DNA from 2 places in the Clostridium sp. C1 genome. Region 2 is predicted to be linked to the other one. Evidence: a T-box and tRNA genes for the amino acid it is inferred to sense, from the RefSeq annotation. Region 2 holds a T-box; the other holds one or more tRNA genes.

Region 1 (9,657 bases), 570 kb from region 2:
ACTTGTTGACCTCTTGTTCCAACATTGACATCATGATATTCTTCTAAAGAATGTTTCAACATTTCTTCTTGACGATAATAATATCTATGATATCCACATGGAATCATTTGCATTTGATCTAATTGTTCTTTAAAGAACTTCACATTAAAGATATTCTTTGGTGTTCCATCATCAACATCTGGATCATAGATGGCATCAATAATTTTTTGTGTAATATCATTTCCTGTTGCATTATCAAAGACTTTATGCCAATGGAAATGATTCAATCCAGCAAACTTATATGTTAATTCATCCAATGTTTTATGAATCATTTGTGGTTCTTTCATCATTGCTCCTACAGGAACATTACATAAACCAATCACTTTATCCCATTTTCCATATCTCATGACAGCTTCAGTAACCATTCCACTTGGATTTGTAAAGTTAATTAACCATGCATCTGGACATAATTCTTTCATATCTTCTACAATATCTAAAATCACTGGAATTGTTCTTAAAGCTTTAAACATACCACCAGCCCCATTGGTTTCTTGTCCTAACATTCCATATGATAAAGGAATTCTTTCATCTTTAATACGGGCATTTAATAATCCAACTCTAAATTGAGTTGTCACAAAATCAGCATCTTTTAATGCTTCTCTACGGTTTAAAGTTAAATGCACTTTGACATCATAAGGTGAAGCATCCCACATACGTTGAGCCATTGCTCCAACAATTTCAAGTTTTTCTTTTCCATCTTCAATATCAACTAACCAAATTTCTCTAATAGGAAGTTCATCATATCTTTTAATGAATCCCTCCATTAATTCTGGTGTATAGCTACTTCCTCCACCAATTGTAACAATTTTTACAGGTTTCTTTTCCATGTTTTTCTCCTTTATTAATATCTTTTATAATCTTCTGGATTTAATAATGATGCAGCATCCTTATCAGCAATAATCGTAAAGTTTGGATGTAATTTTAAAATTGTTGATGGTAATTCATCAGTAATTGGTGAATCTAAAACTTGTTTTAAGATTTCGGCCTTTTCTTTACCATTAACAATCATCACAAGATGTTTAACACGCATTAAACTCTTTGGTCCCATTGTATAAACATAAGGGATATTGTCACGAGGTCGATATGTTTCATTGACTGCAACTTGATCGTCACGTAAAATCTTATAGGTATAACTATCCATTGGTGTACAGCGAGGACAATTACTACAGAAATGCCCATCCCATCCTAAACCAATGACCATCACATCTAAACCTCCACCATTTCTAATTTCTTCATCATATGTATCCCAGTTATCTTCTGTTACACAATGAATTTGAGAATCAGGAATATTGGCAGGTGTATAAAATAATTCATGCATTTCTTCCCAGATGGGACCATGTTCTTGTCCTATATAAGGGCCATCATCAAAAATATAATATTGAATATCTTTGAATTTTTCCTGATCTTTAACATAAGGAATCATCATTTCATACATTTTTCTTGGTGAACGTCCAGAAGTCAATGAAATATTGACACGTTTATCTTGCATCATAGCACCTAAGACAATATGCATACAGCTTTCGCTCATTTTTTCTTCATTTTCTTCAATAATTAATTTCATATTCTTTACCCTTTCTATTTAAAATATATGAATGAATTGATTAATCATACAAATAATATAAACAATACCAACTATTAACCATACTATTTTTTGTTGATATAAAAATTCATTATTTTCATCAAATAATCGATATAGCCCATAAGGTGTGAAAAGGAAAATCCATAAATATGTCCACATTTTCTTTTTTGTAAAACCATTGAATTTTTCTTCTTCAATAGAACGTCGATTCATTCTTTTACGAATTTGAATAATATTTTTCTGTGTTTCTGTTAATTCTACTTTACTCATGTCTTTTCCTTTTCCTTTCATTTTTATTTTTAAGCTTGATTTTCTTCCATTTGTGCCTGTTTATTAGAAATCAAAACAAATGGAGTATAAATAACAACTGATAAAGCCACACAAATAATTTGTGTAATTGCTGTACCAATATGTCCACCGGTTGCTAAAAATCCCATAATACCTACTGGTGTTGTCCAAGGGACTTGGAATGAAATCACTTGTGCAAATCCAATCACTGTCATCCAATAAGCAAATGTTGCTGAAATCACTGGAGCAAACATAAATGGAATAGCTAAAATTGGGTCTAAGACAATTGGTAAACCAAATGTCATTGTTTCATTGATATTGAAGATTGCTGGAGCAATTGATAATTTTGCAATTGTACGATAATCATCTCGTTTAGAGAATAACAAGATAGCAATCAATAAACCACCAGTAATCCCGGCACCTGTAATAATTGTAAAACAACTAATAAATCCAGTATTTAAAATATTTGTAGGTTCAATTCCTTTTAAAACTGCATCGGTATTTTCAGTTAAAGCTAATAACATTGGTGCTGAATAGATAGCCCCTAAAGTCTGTGTACCATGAATACCAACAACCCATAGTAATGTAGATACCCAGAACAATAACAAATAACCTGGCAAACCAGTTAAAACACCTGTGAGTGGTGCTTGAATCCATTTTGCAATAGCATCATAGAATGAATATCCAAATACTTCATTAAATAATAATCCAATACCTGAAATAATAAAGATAGTCACAACACCCGGAATCAATACATTAAATGCATTAGCCACATTACTTGGTACCGTTTCTGGTAAAGAAATCTTCATCTTTCCACCTTTAACTAGTCTAATATATATTTCTCCAGAAAGGATACTTGAAATCATTGCCATAAATAATCCTTGTGCATTTGTATACTGTACTGCCAATACATCAGCAACATCAAAAGAAATTCCTTGATCATTTGTCACAACCATTGTTGTGGCACATAATGTAATATAACAAGATAATGCTACCAATGGTAAAGTCATATCTTGTTGCATTCCATATTGTTTTCCTAGTTCAATCGCAATCAAGACAACTAAACCAATTGTTAAGAAGTTTAATGTTGCATAATATGCAGCATCAAACATTGGATTTAAGTTTTCTAACCAGCTAAATATCTCAAAGTTAGCTAAACTAATCCCTTGTTCATTAGGTGTACAAATAACACTTGTAAATAAAACACTAAATGCTCCACAAATCGTAATTGGCAACAATGCTGTAAAAGCATTTCTAATCGCTGACATGTAACGATTTGTCTGTAATTTTTCCGCTACTTTTAAAATAGCTTCCATTAATTTGTCTGTCATATTATTTTCCTCCTCTTCCTTTTGAGCCTATTGTATTGATTTTTGATACCGCTTTCAATATTATGGAAGTTCATTGGAACTTTCTTTCAATCTTTTCTTCTTTTTAACGATTTCTTTAAAACTTTCTGACTTTTTTATTTCATTTTATGAAAAACAAAATGAAATGTTCAGTATCATTAAAACATTTTTTTCTTTAGAAAAAAGATTGTTGTTTCTATAAATTTCTATATAATATGTTTAGGAGGCGATAAGACATGAATACACCTCATATACTCGTTGTAGATGATGAAAAAGAAATTACTGATTTAATTGAAATTTATTTAACACAAGAAGGATATCAAGTGGAAAAAAGATATAATGCTTTCACTTTGATGAATGATATTTTAGAGTATCATATTGATCTTGTTATTTTGGATATTATGATGCCTGAAATTGACGGAATACAGGCTTTAAAAATGATTCGTGAAAAATATAATGTGCCTGTTATTATTGTTTCAGCCAAAACTGCTGATACTGATAAAATTGAAGGACTATTGACAGGTGCCGATGATTATGTCAGTAAACCATTTAATGCTATGGAACTGGTTGCCAGAGTCAAATCACAGCTTCGTCGCTATCAAGTTTTTAATAAGCCTATCAATCATTCTTCACATTTGATTGAAGCAACAGATTTAATTATTGATACACAAAAGAAATTAGTAACACTGGATGGAAAACCTTTAGCTCTTACAAGAATTGAATATGAAATTCTTGTCTTGTTGGCTAGTCAACCGGGAACAGTCTTTTCTATTGAAGATATTTTTGAAAAAATCTGGCATATGAAATCAAATAATTCTAATAATACAATTATGGTCCATATTAGAAAACTAAGAGAAAAAATAGAAAGGCAACCAAGAAATCCTCAACATATTAAAACAGTTTGGGGCGTAGGTTATAAATTCGAACTATGATTCAAAAGATTCAACGATTACTTATCAGTAGTTTTCGATGGCGTTTATTTATCAATATTATTGTTGCTTATTTTATTGCTTTTCTATGTGATCTGGCATTAATGATTATCCTACAACATACCAATATATTTCATTTATCTTATGAATGGTTATACATTCTGGCTTTCTTTATTTCATTACTTATCTTTTTAGTGACCTTTTCAGATTTAATGAATATCACACTTAAATACATTGATGTTTTAAGTGGAACAATTCAAAGAGTCACAGCTGGTGATTATGAAGTTGAAGCACCAATTAAATACGATGATGAACTTGGTTTACTAGCGGCTAATATCAATGCCTTAGCTAAGACTTTAAGTGATAAAGAAAAAGAAAGTGAGATTCTTAAAGAAAATGAACGTATGGCTTATGATGCTGAAAGAAATGCTGAAAAACAAAAAAATGATTTAATTACAAATGTTGCTCATGATTTAAGAACACCACTGACAACCATTGTCGGTTATCTGGAACTGATTAAAAATAATCAGCAACTGACAAAAGAAGAAATTCAAAAATATTCTAGTGTGGCTTATGAAAAATCCAAAAGATTACAAAGTATGATGGATGATTTATTTGAATTTACTAGCCTAGATCAAGCGAATGTGAAAGTTCATATGACAACAATCAATATTAGTGAGCTGGTTTTACAGATTGTTGATGAATTTTATCCTACTTTTCAAGAATATCATATCATTCCAGAAGTCAAGACAAGTCAAAATAACCTTTTTATTAAAGGTGATGGACAATTAATCGCAAGAGTCTTTGATAATTTATTATCTAATGCTGTAAAATATGGTAAGGATGGTAAAAAGATTAAAATTGAAGTTTTGAATGATGATGAAACAGTAACTATTAAGATTATGAATTATGGCAATCCTATTGATAGTGCTGATTTACCATATATTTTTGATAAATTTTATCGTAGTGATGCCTCACGTTCTTCATCAACGGGTGGAACAGGTCTAGGTTTAGCGATTGCTAAAAACATCATCCAAATTCATAATGGAGAAATCTTTGCGACAAGTCATAAAGACCAAACAACCTTTGTTGTAATCTTACATCGTTTACATATGAGTGAATAAAAGATTTTCATCAAATAAAGATTGCATTTTATATAATGAAAAGATACAATGACTTCAAAGTGAGGGAGAGAAAATGAAAGCATATCAAGACATGAATCAAGAAGAATTAAAAACTTTACATCAACAATTAAGCAAACAATACCAAGACATGAAAGATTTACATTTACAATTAAACATGGCACGTGGAAAACCTGACTTTTCACAAATTCAACTTTCTATGCCCATGTTAGATACTATTAATAGTCATTATGATTTTTCAAATCAAAAAGATTATTGTAATTATGGTATTTTGGATGGTATCAATGAAGCAAAACAGTTTTTTGCAAATATGTTAAAGACGACATCTGAACATATTATTGTCTATGGAAATTCCAGTTTAACAATTATGTTTGATCAGATCAGTCGTGGTTATACTCATGGTTATTTAGGAAATACCCCTTGGTGTCGTTTAGACAAGATTAAATTTTTATGTCCTGTTCCTGGCTATGATCGTCATTTTGCGATTACAGAACATTTTGGTTTTGAAATGATTCCCATTCCAATGGATGAAAATGGACCAGATATGGACTTAGTAGAAAAATATGTTCAAGAAGATGAAACAGTGAAAGGAATCTGGTGTGTTCCTCAATATTCCAATCCTTCTGGTATTACATATTCAGATAAAGTCGTTGATCGATTCGCTCATTTAAAACCAGCTGCGAAAGATTTTCGTATTTTTTGGGATAATGCTTATGTTGTTCATCATTTATATGCAGATAAACAAAGTCATGTTAAAGATATTTTAAAGGCTTGTGAAGATGCGGGAAATCCAGATATGGTCTTTGAATTCTGCTCAACATCTAAAGTAACTTTTCCGGGTGCTGGTGTAGCAGCTATGGCTACTTCACTCAACAACAAAAAAGATAGTTTAAAACATATGAGTATTCAGTCAATTGGACATGATAAATTGAATCAGTTAAGACATGCTCAATATTTTCATAATGTTGAAAGTTTAACACAACATATGGAAAAACAGGCAGATGTTTTAAGACCTAAGTTTGAAATGGTTATTGATATTTTTAATAGAGAGTTAGCTGATTTAAAAATAGGAAAATGGACAAAACCATTAGGTGGTTATTTTATCACTTTTGAAGCTCTAGAAGATTGTGCTAAAAATATTGTACAAAAATGTAAAGAAGCAGGTGTGATTTTAACAAATGCTGGAGCAACTTTCCCTTATGGTCATGATCCCCATGATTCCATTATCAGAATTGCTCCTTCATATCCACCTTTAGATGAATTAAAACAGGCAACAGAACTCTTTGTCTTATGTGTAAAACTTGTAAGTATTGAAAAATTATTAGAAAACTAAGATGAATCCAATGGTTCATCTTTTTTCCTTTTATAAGTGAAATATGAAAAAAATTAAATTTTCGCTTAAAAAATATTGACTATACTCCAAAAAATTGATATATTAAATAAGCACTGTTGGGATATAGCCAAGCGGTAAGGCAACAGACTTTGACTCTGTCATTGCGCTGGTTCGAATCCAGCTATCCCAGCCATGTTGGAGGTTTAGCTCAGTTGGGAGAGCATCTGCCTTACAAGCAGAGGGTCAGCGGTTCGAGCCCGTTAACCTCCACCATTTATTTGCCGGCTTAGCTCAATTGGTAGAGCAACTGACTTGTAATCAGTAGGTTGAGGGTTCAAGTCCTTTAGCCGGCACCATATACGGGGAGGTAGCGAAGTGGCTAAACGCGGCTGACTGTAACTCAGTTCCTTTCGGTTCGGTGGTTCGAATCCGCCCCTCCCCACCATTCTTTTGACCCGCTAGCTCAGTAGGTAGAGCATCTGACTTTTAATCAGAGGGTCAGGCGTTCGAGTCGCCTGCGGGTCACCATTCATAAACATATATGCCCAGGTGGCGAAATTGGTAGACGCACAGGACTTAAAATCCTGCGGACCTTAAAATCCGTGCCGGTTCGACTCCGGCCCTGGGCACCATTCTTTTGCGGGTGTAGTTCAATGGTAGAACTTCAGCCTTCCAAGCTGACTACGTGGGTTCGATTCCCATCACCCGCTCCATACGCTTGAATAGCTCAGTTGGTAGAGCAATCGGCTGTTAACCGATCGGTCGTAGGTTCGAGTCCTACTTCAAGCGCCATTTTTATGGCCTGTTGGAGAAACGGTTAACTCACATGCCTTTCACGCATGCATTCACGGGTTCGAATCCCGTACAGGTCACCATATGAAAACAAAGCGATCGTCAGATCGTTTTTTTATTTATATAAGCAGATGATTTGTGATATAGTCTATTCATGTTATAATATGTATCAAGAAAAGGAGCCGATAAAATATGATACTTGACGAACTCAAACAATATAAACCTTATTCCATTTCCCCTGGTTATCATAGTGAGCATATTCTTTATGGAGAAAAACTGACACTGGACTATATTGATGGAACTACCTATACTTATGAATACGAAACTGCTAAAGCCATCATGGGTCTTGTACATAGTCAATACAACAATGATCAGGTCTATCTTTTTACTCATGAACATTCATTATTATTTCAAATTATTCACAATAACCAAAAAGAAGCATATTTAGAATATTCTTTACAAGATCAACGTTTCATTATAGCAAGTGCCTATGAAAAAAGCGATAGTTTATATCGTTTATTACTCGTTGCAATCAATTACATATATAATCAATATCAGATAGAAACATTTCAAGATATTTATGAAAACTGGCGTCACATTGATATGGGCCAACATCATCATGCTAATGAATGGGATGCAAATCACTATAAATACGTTTTAAACATTGCTAAAAGATTGATTCAAATATTAAAAGATATTCTTCAACTTCAAGATTGTTTTTTATCTTTACATTATGATTCTGTTGAAGAATTATTAAACCATCTTCATATGACATTTAATACCCAATCTTTAACCCCTATCTTTTTATTTCAAGAAGACCCTCAACACTTATTATTAGATTTACAATCAAAACAACAAATCTATCAGTCATTATCTTCTTCATCCTATACTATATTAGATGTAACCCCTCTCTATTCAACACAAGAAAGAATGAAATTACCATTATTTCTTCAAGAATCAATTAAAGATAATGAACGTTTGTATATGCAAAATCGTCATTTTTTAGATCAAAATGACTTTGATTTAATTAAATCTTTTCAAAGAGGAAAAACATGGTCATGTTTATATTATGGTCCTTCTGGAACTGGTAAAACAACAAAATTACTCTGTGTTGCTGGCGCATTAGGATTACCAAGTTTAAAAATGGTCGGAAGTCGTTCTATTGATGAATCAACTTTATTTGGTAAATATGTCTTAAGAAATGGTGAAACTGTTTTTGAATATGGACCTCTAAGTTTAATGATGAAATATGGTGGTATGTTTATTTTCGATGAAATCAATATGGTTGATAGTGACATCATTTCATCATTAAATGATGTTTTAGATGGTACAAAGCAAAAGATTTTAGACAATGGAGAAATCATTCATGCCCACCCACTCTTTAGATTTGGTGAAAGTATGAATATTGGTTATGCTGGAACAAACGAAATGAATCTTTCTCATAAATCACGTATTCAAAATAAAATAAAAATCAGTCAATTACCTATCGACAAAATGGCACATATTATTGTCAAAGAAACAGGAATTGATGATACAACTGCAACAAAAATGGCATCATTACTTGACGCTTTCCATAATGTTATTATTAATGAAGGTAATGAAACAACACAAAGAATTGACTTAAGAACATTGCTGAACTGGGCTAATAAAACTGTTGATTTAGATGGTGATGTGATTCGTGCAAGTCTGGTCACAATTATTTCAGAATTAGCTGAAGAAGATGATGAAATCTTAAACTTAGAAGATGCTCGTCAAATTCTTGCGACAAATGGGCCTGCTGCTTCTGTCATGTCACTCATTGTTCATGAATTTGTTGAATAATCTCTATGTTATCATCACAAATCAAACAAAAACTCAAAAAAGATACAGTTCTTTATGCCCAGATGCCTATTCATCTCACTATTGATGAAAGCAATCAATGTTATTCACAAATCAAAAATCATCAAGCATCTATCACTCTTGGTGAAAAAGCTCCTTATCATTATCTTGAACACTTTCACCCTCAAGGTTATGAGATGTTTATGGAAGGACTTTTGTTCCATGAACTCGCAAGTTTACGCTATTGTGATTTTCAAATCTTATCACAAACTTACATTCAAGCTTCTCAAGCTTTAACCCAAGTTAATTCTGCCGCAAAAGACTTTCTTAACAAACAGATGTCTTATCGAAAACTCAAATCTATTATCACAAATTACGTCTTTCAAAC
Region 2 (9,657 bases):
AAATAGCTACGAATGCTATTAAGACATAACTAATAACATTAATAATATCTGTTACAGATGACATCAATGTTCCAACATAGTCAGTATATGAAATAACTTTATCTTCATCTGTTTTTTCCATCTTGGCATTATAATTATCCAAAATATCAATCACATTCTGTTTTGTTTCAAAATCTTTAGGATAAATATTAATTCCACTTGGCTCATCAAAATTGGCATACCCCAAAAGTTTTAAATTATTTTCATATGTTGAAGTTTCTGTTGTCATTAAAGACATCATTAATTCTGATAATTCTTCTTCATCCATGTTCATTTGAATAGATTCAGCAAAAACATCAGGATTGATTTGGATAGCTGATTGCATATTTTGAGCTAAAGTACCCATCTGTTTTGTCATTTGTGCATTGATCTGGTCTTGAATAGATTTTGACATTTGAGTTGTATATTGACTAATTATAGATTGCATTTGCGTTTGCAGTAGTGTTGCAAACTGATCTGTTAAACCACTTTCTTGTAAAAGCTGAATCATTTGTTGTTGAAGTAATGTTTGAGCACGGTTTGTTGCTATATAATTCATAAAATAAGTTTGCACCTGAGTTGGATCAAGCAAATTATTTTCTGTCATATATTTTTGAAAATCTGTTGTAATAGCTTGGCTTAATGTTTCAATCTGTTCTCTTGAAAATTGTACATCTAACTGTGATAAAATACTATTCATATCAATCGCAGGTAAAGCAGATGTATCTAATTTTATTTGACTTAAATCTAGATTTCCCATACCTTTTGTTAATTGACTTTCATCAATTGTAAAAGCACTTTTTAATTTTTGTGTATCAATTGTAAATAAAGAATTCATATCAAAATCTTTATTTTCTTTTTCATCAAAACGTTTTCCAGTTAAAACATCTATTTCTTTATTTTCTAATTGTTTTTTGACTATATCACTTGATTGTGCCTGTTCAATGATATGTGTTGTTAATGTATAAGGATACCCAATTCCCGTTTTCAACATCGTTGCTGAGGCACTTTCAGAAGGTTGAACAACACCAACAATCTTTATTGTTTCTCCATTTTGAATTAATTTTTCCATATAATCATGATCTTCTCTTTTATCTTTATAAAGATCATATTTTTCATCATACTGATAATAATCACTCGCATTAACAAGTTTAAATTCTTTATTTAAGACATCTTCATAAGAATAAGACTGATTATTTTCTATTTCATCAACATCTTCTTCTTTTGCAAACTGTTCTACCATTTTATCTAATTCATCAAAATCCCTTAGTCCTAATGTATAAGACATCAAATCATTAATTTTACCACTCTTTGTTAAAACAAGGACACATTCATTATAATTTTGTGGCCAGCGCCCAGCTTTGACATCATATTGATCTTCATATAGACTCTTATCGCTAGGCATCTCAAAGAAAACATCGGTACTCATCATTGTTGACATCATACTGTTTCCACTGCTGGATGACCCTAAACCTAAAGATTGAAAAGATTGGTCTGGATGTACTTGTCGTATTTCTTTTGTATCTGTATTATAAATTTGTGGTGATACATTATAAGTATATTCCACAGCATTTGTATATTGTTTTATATTTGTATTGGATTCATCTAAATATTGTTTTAAAGAAGCCAAATCATTGGCACCAATCTTAGAAAACATATTCGTAATCATCTGTAATACTTGAATATCGCCCTCTTGTTTTTCTTCATTTTGATTATCTTGAACATCCACCATCATGGATGTCATATCAAAACCTGTACTTTGAATTTGTAGAGGATATTCTGATAACGTTTCTTCTTCAATAGATTGTATATATTGATTCACGCCATTAGAAAGCGATAATATCAAAGCAATACCAATAATACCAATCGATCCCGCAAAAGATGTTAAAATCGTTCTAGCCTTTTTAGTACGCAAGTTATTAAAACTCAAAGATAACGCTGTTAAAAATGACATTGAAGATTTACCCATGTTTTTATGTTCTGGTTTGTCCAGTTTATTTTCACTTACATGATATGGATGAGAATCACTACGAATCGTTCCATCTTTCAATTCTACAATACGTGTTGCATAATCTTGAGCCAACTCTGGGTTATGTGTTACCATAACAACCAGACGATCTTTTGCGACTTCTTTTAAAAGCTCCATAACTTGAACACTTGTATCACTATCCAATGCTCCTGTTGGTTCATCAGCAAGTAAAATATCTGGATCATTCACTAATGCCCTTGCAATAGCGACACGTTGCATTTGTCCTCCAGACATCTGATTTGGCTTTTTATGTCCCTGATTTCCTAGTCCCACCTGCTCTAATGCTTTTTTGGCACGTTCACGTCGCTCCGCCTTAGAAATACCAGATATTGTTAAAGCTAACTCAACATTAGATAGAACTGTCTGATGGGGAATCAAATTATAGCTTTGAAATACAAACCCAATCGTATGATTACGATATGAATCCCAATCTCTATCTTTATATTTTTTTGTAGATATTCCATTAATAATCAAATCACCTTGATCATAACGATCTAACCCACCAATAATATTCAAAAGCGTTGTCTTTCCACTTCCACTTGGTCCTAATATTGCAACAAATTCATTATCTCTTAAATTCAAACTCACACCATCCAGTGCTTTTTGAATTAAGTCACCTGTTTTATACCGCTTGTGTATATTTTTTATCTGTAACATTCTTCTATCCCCTTTATTTATGAATATCTACTATTAAATCTCTTTAATTTGAATTAAAAATGAACATTTTCATATATTTATCATTTTATATTATCTTCGACATATTTCCCGGGAAATAGATTTTTATTTCATTGAATCCAAATTGATATTTTCTAATGCAAGTAACATTCTTTTTCTTTCAAGTCCCCCAGCATATCCTGTCAAACTCCCATTCGTTCCAACGACTCTATGACACGGAATAATAATAGAGATAGGATTATGTCCAACAGCACTACCTACTGCTTGAGCAGACATTGACGATTTATTCATTTGTTTGGCTATTGTTTGAGCAATAGCTTTATATGTTGTTGTTTGTCCATAAGGTATATCACACAATATTCGCCAGACTCTTTTTTGAAACTCTGTGCCTTCTGGTGCTATTTTTAATCTACTAATAGAAGGATTGCAACCATCAAAATATTCATCTAGCCACTTTTTTGTTTCTCTTAAAATAACTGTTTCCTTTGATACAGGTCTTTCTTTTATTTTTCCCATATAATATTTTTGCCCTTCTATCCACAAACCTACTAAACAATCTTCATAACTCACTAGCAATAACCTCCCTAATGGAGATTGATAATATGTCTGATTATACATGCTTTCACCCCTTTATATTCTAACATTTTCTTTCATCCACAACAAACACTGTTCTTAAAAATGAATATCTCTTGACATTAAATATGTTTATTTATATAATACATGCGTATAGAAAAAAGGCGATGAATAGAGGAGTAATTGTTATGATGTATGACTAGAGAGTCCTGTGGGTGGAAATGGATGATAATAATAACAATGAAAAAAGACTAGGAGCTGTATTTTGGATCGTAAGTGATAAAATAACGTGTGCCACGTTACAGGCTAGACTCTGATAGGAGTTGATAAGGTTTATGTAGTGATACATAAATAAAATAGGGTGGTAACACGGTAATCTCTCGTCCCTTGTGGATGGGAGTTTTTTTATTAGGAAGGAGATAAATATGGAAGAAAGACAATTTAGTGAACAAGAATTAGTTAGACGTGAAAAACTTGATTTTTTAAGAGAAAGAGGTATTGATCCTTTTGGACAAAGATTTGATGTCACTGCTTTTTCAAAAGATATTAAAGAAAAATATGCAGGAAAGACACATGAAGAATTAGAAGAAGCAGCTATTGAAGTCAAAGTTGCTGGAAGAATTATGACAAAACGTCGTAAAGGTAAAGTATGCTTTATGCATATTCAAGATAAAGAAGGACAAATTCAGATTTATGTTAGAAAAGATGTTATTGGTGAAGAAAATTATGAAGTTTTAATTAAAAGTGATATTGGGGATATTGTAGGTATTATTGGAACTGTTTTTGTCACAAATACGGGAGAATTATCTGTTAAGGCTTCTGAGTATATTCACTTAACAAAAGCATTACGTCCTTTACCAGAAAAATATCATGGTTTAAGTGATATTGAAGAAAGATATAGAAGAAGATATGTTGATTTAATTATGAATGAAGAAGCTAGAAAGATTGCTTTTACAAGACCAAAGATTATTCGTTCTATTCAACATTATCTTGATAATCTTGGTTATACCGAAGTAGAAACACCTGTATTAAACCCTATCTTAGGTGGTGCTTCTGCTCGTCCATTTATCACACATCACAATACTTTAGATATTAATTATTATTTAAGAATTGCAACGGAATTATCTTTAAAAAGATTAATTGTTGGTGGAATGGATGCCGTTTATGAAATTGGTCGTTTATTTAGAAATGAAGGTATGGATAGAACACATAATCCAGAATTTACAACTATTGAAGTTTATAAAGCATTTAGTGATTTGGAAGGTATGATGGATTTAACTGAAGGAATTATCTCAAATGCTGCAAAAGAAGTTTGTGGTACATATGATATTGAATATAAAGGACATCAACTTTCTTTGGCACCGGGATTTAAACGTATTTCTATGACAGATGCTATTAAAGAAAAAACAGGTATTGATTTTGCAGGAGATATGACTTTTGAAGATGCAAAACAATTAGCTAAGGAACATGGTATTGAATTACAGCCACACTATGAATATGGTCATATCATTAATGAATTCTTTGAAAAATATGTGGAAGAAACAATTGTTGAACCAACATTTGTTTATGGTCATCCTGTAGAAATTTCTCCACTTGCTAGAAAGAATCCAGAAGACCCTCGTTTTACACAAAGATTTGAATTATTTATCTGTGGTAATGAATACGCTAATGCATTCAACGAATTAAATGATCCTGATGATCAATATGAAAGATTTGCTAATCAGTTAAAAGAAAAAGAACTTGGTAATGATGAAGCCAACGAGATGGATTTAGATTATGTAGAAGCATTGGAATACGGATTACCACCAACAGGTGGTATGGGAATGGGTATTGATAGACTTGTTATGTTATTAACTGGTCAAGAATCTATCCAAGAAGTTATCTTGTTCCCTCAGATGAAACCTCGTAATAAATAGTGATAAAATCAAGATAATTTGAATTGTTTTAACTCAATAAATAATAAAAATAAAAAGCATAACTTAAACAATAATCATCTCTATAAACGAAATGATATTGAATTTATTGTTATGCTTTTTTATTTAACTCTCATAGCAAGATTTATGATACTGGCATACAAGTGGCATACATATTAAAGGAATACTGATATATATTATAAATTTCAATAATGATTTTACTAATTTACGTTACTAATTTAGTTGTTTTAATATTATAAATTGTTAATGACATTTTGTTTGGTGAAATGTATAATATAATTATATTTTGTATGAATAGGAGATAAGTAAAGTGATAATAAAAAGTGTTGAAATTAATAAGTTTAGATCATTTGATAATCAATCATTTAAAATGGGTAAATATATAACTGCACTTGCCGGGAGAAATGCAACACAAAAAACAACTTTGTTGGGGATGATTGGACAACCATTTACTATATCTCAAAAAGATCATCCATTATATGGATGCCAAACTATAGATGGTTATAATTTTAGATCACAATTTAAAGATAAATTTAAGTTATCACAAATATTTGATGTGCCCGGAATGCATAATTGGACATTAAATTTTTATAATAAAAATTATTATGTTAATAATAGATTGGAGTTAAAAAGCATTCCTAGACCGTTAAAAACAAATCCAAACGCAATTAGATTTTGGAATGCAGAAAGTAAATCGAAAGGATCAGGATATGTACAACTTCCTGTATATTTTTTAAGTCTTTCAAGATTGTTTCCAATAGGAGAAACAGGGAAAACTAAATCTATAGATATCAAATTGTCTGTAGAAGAAAATGATTATTTTATTAAAAATTATAGAAATATTTTATCAATTCAATCACAAAGTAACGCAAATGCTGTAATGGAAAAAGCAGATGCTAAAAAAATTTTTGTTGGTGTAAATGATGATGTTCATGATGTCTTTACAAATTCTGCTGGCGAAAGTAATATAGGTAAAATCATTTTAGCAGTGCTGTCGTTTAAGAGATTAAAAGAACAATTTGGTACTAACTATAAAGGTGGGATGTTGTTAATTGATGAATTAGACGCAACTTTATATGGTTATTCTCAAATTAAGTTAATTGAGTATCTTTATCAAAGTGCTAAAAAGTTTAAAATTCAAATAGTATTTACAACGCATTCCCCTCTGATTCTTGAAAAAGTTGGTCTTTTGCAAAAACAAGAGAAAAAAAATGCACAGCGAAATGGAATAAACACTAATATTCCTAACTATAATTACAATAGTGAGATTGTATATTTAAAACCAATTTATGAAAAAAATCTTGAAGGAGCTATTGTAAGAAAAGTGAAATGTGAAAATATAAGAAGTGTAAAAGAACTAAAAAGGATTTTGAATGACATTAATTTAGAGCCAACATTAATTAGTCAGGATTTACATGTTTATATTGAAGATGAAAGAGCAAAAAGCTTTTTAGAATTTTTATTAAAAAACTACTTAAAAGTTAATATTAATAATTATTTGAATATTTTTGATGTCAATTTAGGGTTTACTAATTATCTTCAATTATATTCAAAAAAAATACCAGAGTTCATGAATAGCGTGATTATATTAGATCATGATGTATCAAAGAAGGCTAGTCCCGCTCAAAAAGAAACAATAGATCAAAGTAAAAATATTATTCTTTTACCTGATGATGTCGAAAAAGGTATGTTTAATTTGTTAAAAGATCCAACAGTCTATTCTCAGTTTGAAAATGAATTAAATGAAATACAGATGGATTATGATACATGTTTTAGAGATTTTCCTCTGAATGAATATAAATCATTAGAATATAAGCAATGGTTTAAGTATGTTGAAGATATAGTAAAAGATGTTAATATTTTATTTAAGTTTTGGCTTGAACATAATAAAGAGAGTGCAAATGAATTTATTGATAAATTTATTGATAGTTATAATTATCTAGCCGATAAATTTAATTATGATAACTTAAACTTACCTATTGAATAAATAAAAAAAGGAGGGCTACCTATGGCTAATTTTTCTCCATTGCGATATCCTGGGGGCAAAGGAAAAATGTACAATCAAACTGTCAAAATACTTAAAGAAAATAATTTGATTGGCTGTACTTATATTGAACCTTTTGCAGGAGGAGCAAACTTAGCTTTAAATTTACTTTTTAAAGGTAAAGTAAAAAAAATAATTTTAAATGATTATGATTTAGCTATATATGCATTTTGGTATTCTATTTTAAATTATGCTCCAGAGTTTATCGAGATGATTAAAAATGTAGAAGTTTCATTAAATGAGCGTGAAAAACAAAAAGAAATATACATCAATGAAAAAACTGATTTATTAAAATTGGGTTTTGCCACTTTTTATTTAAATAGGACTAATAGATCTGGAATAATTAAAGGCGGTCCAATAGGGGGACAACAACAAAAGTCCAAATATTTAATAGATTGTCGATTTAATAAGAATAATTTAATTGATAGGATAGAAAAAATATATGAAAACCGTGAAAAAATAAAGATTTACAATCAAGATGCTATGATTTTCTTAAAAAGAAGATTTAAGCCTGATTCATTTTTATTTATAGATCCGCCATATTACAATAAAGGTGCAGAGTTATATGAGAATTCATTTACTCCTAAAGAACATAAGAAAATATCTAGAAGAATTAAAAAACTTTCAGTTCCGTGGGTATTAACATATGATTGCGTGGATGAAATAATAGAAATGTATTCATTTTGTAGAGGAAAAGAATATGAATTATCATATACTGTTCAAAACAAGAAAATAGGAAATGAAATAATGTTTTATAGAGATAATTTAATTGTTGATTTTTAACAAAAGAAAAGCATATTAAATGTAATTTTTTACTATTTGATATGCTTTTTAGTATTATAATTTATCAATATATTCAATTAAGTTCTTACGACTTTTTTCATAAATATGTGCATACGTACTTCGTAACATTTCTACACTATGCCCTAATCTATCAGCAATTAATAATTCAGAAATCACAGGATTTGATAATAAATAACGGTAATCTAAAATAACACGGGGTTGTGGGGTTTTGGATTATAAGAAATTGTGGGAAGGCTGTTCTTCCCACAATTTTAAAACTGTATAGGAGAATCATGATCTGATGATGGGTCATGGTTCTTTTTTTCTGCTTTTTCTATCAGTTTATCTAACTTCAGATTGATTTCCTGAGTCAAGTCATCCAGTTCATCTGCATATTCGTATATCATATTGAGTCTGTATAGTATGTCTTCCAGCAGACGTTGTCTGCTGATAATGCTTACATCATGATTGTCCACAATCAGTGTATAAATCTTTTTTCTTGTCATCATTCTGTAAAATCCCCCTTGTTTTTGATTGGATACAGGTGATATGTTGAGTCTTTATTGAGACTGTACATGATTCTTGTCTTGAAACGATGCCAGTTGAGGTATCCGTTTGAACTGTGTTTCAGCAGCTTGATGGATTTGTTTCTGTTTTCAATCAGGCCGTTTGATATGCGTCTTCCATTTGCCGGCACAAATGAATTCACAATCTCATATTTCCATTTGACCAGTGTATTCCCAAAATCCATCATTTCCTTGATCTGGGAATTCCTGAAGGATATGATCAGCTCTTCTATGTTCTTCAATGCGTTTTTTTTCATTGGATCTGCTGTAAAATTCATCCAGCTCATATTTAAGATCATAGGCTAGATCCAGTACAGGGTCATGTCTGACCATGAACTCAAGGATATCATAATAGTTGTAATACCCCTCAAGGGTATGATTGTATATCTTCTTTTCGTTAGGGTCGAATATTCTATTGTCATTGGAGAAGAGCATCCAGTTGAATTTCTTTAATGCATAATAATGCTTGGATGCTTCCTTTAACTCAAGCTTTTCAGTCTTGGTTTTTTCTTTTTTCTTCTCAAGATATTTTTTTCTGGAATAATACTTATTCATGACATCGATTCTCACTCTGTCAATTTTTCTTCCAAATTCCTGCTTCACATGAAAATGGTCGGTTGCACATATTGCATTTGGAAACATGATTTTCGATACGATTCTGTATGTTTCCCACATGTCAAAGGAAACAATTTTGACATTCTTCCTTTCCTCAAGAGGAATGGAGAAGAAATAATCCATGAGTGTCTGCTTTCTTCTTGACGGAAGGACATCGACTATATTTTGTGTTTCGAAGTCGACAAGAACGCATACGTACTTACTGTGAGCAGACTTGAATGCATAGACCTCATCTATCAGCAGATACTCAGGCAGAGGTCTTCTTGATATGGAGACAAATGAGTCAAATACATGTGCAGCTGTTGTCTGGGATATGTGGTATCGTTCGGCCACATCCCTGAATGTCATGTTTGGCTTTCTCAAATCCTCCAGGATATTATATACAGTCGCCAGAGAGATTCTTGAGCCAGCAACGGTAAA

What was found. The T-box of region 2 lies ahead of lysS (lysine--tRNA ligase). A T-box ahead of a tRNA ligase gene usually reads a tRNA of that ligase, here a tRNA-Lys.
Region 1: it has a tRNA-Lys gene. The T-box ahead of lysS (lysine--tRNA ligase) is inferred to sense a tRNA for this amino acid. The anticodon was not compared.

The regions. Positions count from the first base shown of each region.
Region 1 covers NZ_CP073631.1:2,460,883-2,470,539, reverse strand. Annotated here, with positions in the region: gene KEC48_RS13230 (6-phospho-beta-glucosidase) at 1-866, opposite strand, end outside; gene KEC48_RS13225 (glucosamine-6-phosphate deaminase) at 881-1,600, opposite strand; gene KEC48_RS13220 (hypothetical protein) at 1,619-1,909, opposite strand; gene KEC48_RS13215 (PTS transporter subunit EIIC) at 1,918-3,237, opposite strand; gene KEC48_RS13210 (response regulator transcription factor) at 3,492-4,187, shown strand; gene KEC48_RS13205 (HAMP domain-containing sensor histidine kinase) at 4,184-5,308, shown strand; gene KEC48_RS13200 (PLP-dependent aminotransferase family protein) at 5,382-6,659, shown strand; tRNA gene KEC48_RS13195 (tRNA-Gln) at 6,777-6,852, shown strand; tRNA gene KEC48_RS13190 (tRNA-Val) at 6,857-6,932, shown strand; tRNA gene KEC48_RS13185 (tRNA-Thr) at 6,940-7,015, shown strand; tRNA gene KEC48_RS13180 (tRNA-Tyr) at 7,021-7,104, shown strand; tRNA gene KEC48_RS13175 (tRNA-Lys) at 7,112-7,187, shown strand; tRNA gene KEC48_RS13170 (tRNA-Leu) at 7,203-7,291, shown strand; tRNA gene KEC48_RS13165 (tRNA-Gly) at 7,299-7,372, shown strand; tRNA gene KEC48_RS13160 (tRNA-Asn) at 7,376-7,451, shown strand; tRNA gene KEC48_RS13155 (tRNA-Glu) at 7,459-7,534, shown strand; gene KEC48_RS13150 (AAA family ATPase) at 7,644-9,272, shown strand; gene KEC48_RS13145 (vWA domain-containing protein) at 9,278-9,657, shown strand, end outside.
Region 2 covers NZ_CP073631.1:1,891,445-1,901,101, forward strand. Annotated here, with positions in the region: gene KEC48_RS10165 (ABC transporter ATP-binding protein/permease) at 1-2,704, opposite strand, end outside; gene KEC48_RS10170 (methylated-DNA--[protein]-cysteine S-methyltransferase) at 2,828-3,340, opposite strand; T-box leader at 3,454-3,686, shown strand; gene lysS (lysine--tRNA ligase) at 3,721-5,211, shown strand; gene KEC48_RS10180 (AAA family ATPase) at 5,540-7,216, shown strand; gene KEC48_RS10185 (DNA adenine methylase) at 7,238-8,056, shown strand; gene KEC48_RS16350 (hypothetical protein) at 8,111-8,233, opposite strand; gene KEC48_RS10190 (hypothetical protein) at 8,329-8,565, opposite strand; gene KEC48_RS10200 (transposase) at 8,770-9,657, opposite strand, start outside.